2 linked regions of the Granulosicoccus antarcticus IMCC3135 genome follow. The protein of the gene in region 1 binds, or shares a complex with, the protein of each later gene. Links are inferred from orthologs where the notes say so. Each region holds a gene or a part of one and is shown in the gene's direction. Other genes may lie near its edges.

Region 1 (2,940 bases):
AGCCCAGACCCTATTCAAGACCTGAGACCGGTCTGTGAAACCAGGGATCGCATGGGCGATCAATCGAAAACGAGGCCAGAACTTAAGTGTCTAAGGAAAAATTCGAACGTAATAAACCGCATGTCAACGTAGGCACTATTGGCCACGTCGATCACGGTAAGACCACACTGACAGCTGCACTGACTATCTGCCAGGCAGAGAAGTTCGGTGGTGCTGCACGCGCATACGACCAGATCGATAACGCGCCGGAAGAGAAAGCTCGCGGTATCACTATCGCTACAGCTCACGTTGAGTATGAGTCCGAGAACCGTCACTACGCTCACGTAGATTGCCCGGGACACGCGGATTATGTAAAGAACATGATCACCGGTGCTGCTCAGATGGACGGCGCTATCCTGGTATGTTCGGCTGCTGATGGCCCTATGCCACAGACTCGCGAGCACATCCTGCTGGCTCGTCAGGTAGGCGTTCCTTACATCGTTGTCTACCTGAACAAGGCAGACATGGTTGATGATGCCGAGTTGCTTGAACTGGTTGAAATGGAAGTTCGTGAGCTTCTCGACAGCTACGATTTCCCTGGCGACGATACGCCAATCATCACCGGTTCAGCTCTGAAAGCGATCGAAGGTGACATGACTGAAATCGGACGTCCTTCTATCGACAAGCTGATTGATGCGCTGGATACTTACATTCCAATGCCTGATCGTCCTGTTGATCTGCCTTTCCTGATGCCTGTAGAGGACGTGTTCTCTATCTCGGGTCGTGGAACAGTTGCAACAGGTCGAATCGAGCGTGGCATCATCAAGGTTGGTGAGGAAATCGAGATTGTCGGTATCCGTGACACCACCAAGACGACAGTTACTGGTGTTGAGATGTTCCGCAAGTTGCTGGATCAAGGTGAAGCTGGCGACAACGTAGGTATCTTGCTGCGTGGTACCAAGCGTGAAGATATCGAGCGTGGACAAGTACTGTGCAAGCCGAAGACAATCAACCCTCACAAGAAGTTCGAGGCAGAAATCTACGTACTGGGCAAGGATGAAGGCGGCCGTCATACGCCATTCTTCAACAACTACCGACCACAGTTCTACTTCCGTACAACGGATGTAACAGGTGCGGTTGAATTGCCAGAAGGTACTGAGATGGTAATGCCGGGTGACAACGTGAAAATCGTTGTTGAACTGATCAACCCGATTGCGATGGAAGACGGTTTGCGTTTTGCGATTCGTGAAGGTGGCCGTACCGTTGGTGCCGGCGTTGTTGCGAAGATAATCGAGTAATACATTATGGCAGCCAGTCAAACAATCCGAATTCGTCTGAAAGCATTCGATCACCGTCTGATCGACCGTTCTGCGAAAGAAATTCTTGAAACCGCCAAGCGTACTGGTGCCCGTGTTCTGGGTCCAATTCCTTTGCCTACCAAGAAAGAACGCTTCACTATCCTGGTTTCTCCGCACGTCAACAAAGACGCGCGCGACCAGTACGAGCTGCGTACTCACAAGCGTCTGATGGATATTGTTGATCCAACAGAAAAAACGGTAGATGCTCTGATGAAGTTGGATCTGGCCGCTGGTGTTGACGTTCAGATCAAGTTGGCTTAATAGCTAGATCTGTTTGTTCGACATTTCCTTTAAAGGCTCGCTTCGGCGGGCCTTTTCTGGTTTTGGGAATTGATGAATGTCGATACAACCGGAGATTTGACGGCATGTTGATGCTGATGGCCATGGTGGCCGAATTGTGTCTGGGTTGGCCCCCATCGCTATTTGCCGCTATTCGGCACCCTGTAGTCTGGATTGGCTGGATGATTAACCGGCTGGAACGACTCCTGAATCGAGAGGGATCATTGCCTCTTGCGCGCCAGTTGCTGGGTATGTTGACAGCGTTGCTGGTTGTCATCGTCACCACCCTGGTAGCGCTGTTGTTGGTCTGGTTACTGCCAGATACCCTTGCAGGGTTCATGCTGGAGGCACTGATTGCCTCAAGCTTGTTGGCCACCCGCAGTCTCTATGCTCATGTAGCGGCGGTCAGCCGTCCGTTATTACGTGCCGATGTGAGTGAGGCGCGCTCAGCGCTCAGTCTGATCGTTGGCCGAAGGACAGCAGATTTGCAAGAGTCGGGTATCGCTGGTGCCGCTTTGGAGAGCCTGGCGGAGAACGCCTCCGATGGTGTTGTAGCACCGTTGTTCTGGGGTGTCCTGTTTGGCTTGCCCGGGTTGGCCGCGTACAAGGCAATAAACACTCTGGATTCAATGATCGGTCATAAATCCACTCGGTATCTGGATTTTGGGCGTTTCTCCGCCAAACTGGATGATGTCGTCAACTGGTTGCCTGCCAGGCTGAGTGCATTGCTGATCTGGTTGGCAGGAGGGAGGGTCTGCTCCTTTCGTTCTCTGGCGATGCAGGCTCGACATCATCGCTCACCCAATGCCGGCTGGCCCGAATCTGCCATGGCCTTTGCACTGAAGATCAAGCTTTCAGGTCCGAGGGTCTATGAGGAAGGCATCAGTGAAGAGCCCTGGTTGAATGCCGAAGGTGCTAGCCCCGGTGCCCCCGAGTTGCACCAAGGACTGCTGGTCTATGCCTATGCGATGGTGTGGATGTTGGTACTACTGGTATTGCTTGCATGGCTTGATCTGGGTTATTGAGACACTGTACGGCTGGCACTGCTTGGTCGGGAGTAATACGTTTCAAACTGATTCTCGTTTTAATCGAATAACCATTGCCCGCCCGGTCATCAAAACCTGATTGACGTCTTGCAGAATGCGTGCAACCATGCTCGCGTTCGGGTTCTCTGGCATACGCTTGTGTGTCAGGGTGAAATGGGAAGTCCGGTGACGATCGATGCAATATATCGTTCAATTCCGGCGCAGCCCCCGCTGCTGTAAACCTGACGGATACGTCAGTTGCCACTGAGTGTTTGGCCTTGGAGCAAACCACTTGGGAA
Region 2 (2,850 bases), 3.0 Mb from region 1 along the record:
GGTCATGCCTATGCGGCCGATAACGGTGATGTTTTCTATTCGGTCAAATCGTTTGCCGAATACGGCAAGCTGTCGGGTCGCAAGGTCGACGAGCTGCGAGCCGGTGAGCGGGTTGCTGTCGACGAATACAAGCGCGACCCTCTAGACTTCGTACTCTGGAAATCATCCAAACCTGGCGAGCCCAGCTGGCCGTCGCCGTGGGGTGATGGGCGCCCCGGATGGCATATCGAATGCTCCGCCATGTCAATGGACCTGTTGGGCGAGGAGTTCGATATTCACGGCGGTGGAGCCGATCTGCAGTTTCCACATCACGAAAACGAGATAGCTCAGAGTGAGGCTCTGACCGGTGGTCGATTTGCCCGTTACTGGATGCACAATGGTCTGGTGCGAATTGGCGATGAAAAGATGTCCAAGTCGCTCAATAACTTCATGACCATCGGGGACGTTCTGGCGCACTATTCGGGTGAGGAGATTCGGACGTTCATTATCGGTAGCCATTACCGCAGTCCGCTCAACTACACCACCGAGGCCCTGTTGGCCGCACGCACGGCACTGCGCAGGTTCTATACGGCGCTACGCGGTCGTCCTGTCGACAGAGAAGCGCTGACCCAGGCGTCAACTGCTGTGGATACAACGGCACTGGATGCTGGTTATCTGGAGCGTTTCGAGGCTGCGATGGACGATGATCTCAACACGCCAGAGGCCCTGGCTGTGCTGCATGAGCTAGCCAACTCGCTCAACAAGGAAGCCGATCTGGAAAGCGCAGTTTCGCGCAAGTTGGCCTCGACGCTGGTCTATCTGGGCGGGCGGCTGGGTGTCCTGGACAAGGATCCAGAGGTTATGCTGCAGGGCGAGGCCAGCGAGGATGGGCCATCGGCTGCACAGATAGACACATTGATCAAAGAACGACAGGCGGCCAGAGCCGCAAAGGATTTTTCCCGTAGCGACCAGATTCGTGACGAACTGGCTGCACAGGGTGTTGTATTGGAAGATGCCGGTGGCAAAACCACCTGGCGCCGCGATTGAGGGCAAAACCCGTGAAAAAGATTCCACAAACAGACGAGGTGTCTTCAGCACCACTTGATCCCGTGATCCCTGGCACCGAAGAGCCTCGCTCGTTGGGTGACATGTTGCGTGAAGCCGAGTTGGAGCAAGAGGCCCGTGCGACTCAGTCCTCTGAGGCTCACGCAACAGAGGCGGAGACGGCTGATAAGCCCAAGCCTGCCAAGAAGGTCAGTCTTTCGCAATCACGGCGCTACGCCCGTGAAAAGGCGCTGCAAGCCCTGTATCAATGGGATGTCAGTGGCGGGCAAAGTTCCGATGTGCGCACGCAGTTCATGGAAAAACAAGACATGGGGCGTGTGGATGTTGAGTATTTCACACGACTTTTCAATGGCGTCAGTCATAACCCTGAGCTTATCGATGCGACGCTATTCGATGCATTGGACCGACCGATTGCCGAGCTGGATCCGATCGAACGCGGTGTGTTGCGTGTTGCGGCCTTTGAACTGACCGAATGTCCGGATATCCCGGCGCGTGTTGTTATCAATGAAGGCATCGAGATCACCAAGCGATATGGCGCCGACAAAGGCCATCGTTACGTCAATGGGGTGCTGGATAAGCTGGCACTTGCCGTTCGACCACTGGAAATGAGAAAACGTTGAGCCTGAAAGCAATCAAGCCTGCAGACCTGTTCGCCGGGCCTGCCAATTTCCTGGCTCTGGGGGCCGGATTGGGCCTCGCACCGCGTGCACCTGGCACTTTCGGGACGCTATTGGGAATCCCGCTGCTGTTTCTCATGCCTCAGTCTCTGCTGGGTTACAGCGTGGCGTTGCTGGTGCTGTTTGCTATCGGGGTCTGGTGCTGCCATGTCTGTGCACAAGCTCTGGGGGTGCATGATCACCCGGGCATCGTCTGGGACGAGGTGGTTGGCTATCTGATTACCATGATGGCCATGCCGCGTACCACCTGGTGGGTGTTGGCCGGGTTTGTGGTGTTCCGCATATTTGATATCAGCAAGCCATGGCCGATCAGCTGGATAGATCGCCAGGTTCACGGTGGTCTTGGAATCATGCTCGATGATGTGTTGGCTGGTCTGTTTTCATTGCTGGTGCTGCAGATTCTGCTGCGTCTGCTTTGATTGTCAGGGCAGTGAGAAGCCGAATGTCCGCAACCCCTTGCACAGGGCAATCAGTGGTAATCCGATCAGTGCGGTCGGATCACTACTGTCGACTGAATCGAATAAACTGATCCCCAGGGACTCCACTTTGAAGCTGCCGGCGCAGTCCAGCGGCAGATCTGCATCGATGTAACGGGTGATTTCTGCCTCGCTCAGCTCTCGCAGGCGGGCTCGGGTGTGGTCCAGAGCGGTAAATTGGTGTCCAGTAGTGGTATCCAGCAGACAAAGTGCCGTGAAGAAGTCGACATATTGACCATTCATTTTATTAATTTGCGCTCGCGCCAGTTCCACGGAGCCGGGTTTTCGCAGACGTTCAAAATTTAATGCTGCAACTTGGTCAGACGCTATTATAATGGCCGGCTCTGACGTCAAACTGCGCGCTGCTGCGGCTTTGGCGCCAGCCAATCGTGTTGCCAGTGCGGCGGGAGGCTCTCCCGGGGTGGCGGTTTCATCGATATCCGGGGAGAGCTGCGAGAACGGCAGCTTCAGTCTTTGCAGAAGTTCTGCCCGATATCGTGATCCTGATGCTAGAACAAGCACTTGCAAACTTTCACTCCTTTCTTTATTATTCGTGGGTTATGGTCAAGGCACTTCCTCAGCGATTCAAACCCGAGTTATTGGCCCGTGAGGGAACACGCTTCGAGCTTGTTTTGCCGCAGAGTCAATTGAAA

The links. The genes of interacting proteins can lie anywhere in the genome.
Region 2: the proteins of rpsJ (region 1) and nusB are in contact, whole or in part, in a solved structure (PDB 3D3B), measured with the Escherichia coli proteins. The link is inferred for Granulosicoccus antarcticus IMCC3135 from one-to-one orthologs.

The regions. Positions count from the first base shown.
Region 1 is NZ_CP018632.1:1,968,057-1,970,996, forward strand. It holds rpsJ (30S ribosomal protein S10), read left to right. Parts: upstream 1-1,283; coding sequence 1,284-1,598; downstream 1,599-2,940. Other genes in the region: tuf (elongation factor Tu), read left to right, coding at 87-1,277; cbiB (adenosylcobinamide-phosphate synthase CbiB), read left to right, coding at 1,703-2,641. UniProt on the Escherichia coli protein: Involved in the binding of tRNA to the ribosomes. Part of the processive rRNA transcription and antitermination complex (rrnTAC). The complex forms an RNA-chaperone ring around the RNA exit tunnel of RNA polymerase (RNAP).
Region 2 is NZ_CP018632.1:4,958,914-4,961,763, reverse strand. It holds nusB (transcription antitermination factor NusB), read left to right. Parts: upstream 1-1,037; coding sequence 1,038-1,664; downstream 1,665-2,850. Other genes in the region: IMCC3135_RS21570 (YceD family protein), read left to right, coding at 2,758-2,850; IMCC3135_RS21575 (Maf family protein), read right to left, coding at 2,144-2,725; IMCC3135_RS21580 (phosphatidylglycerophosphatase A family protein), read left to right, coding at 1,661-2,140; cysS (cysteine--tRNA ligase), read left to right, coding at 1-1,026. UniProt on the Escherichia coli protein: Part of the processive rRNA transcription and antitermination complex (rrnTAC). The complex forms an RNA-chaperone ring around the RNA exit tunnel of RNA polymerase (RNAP).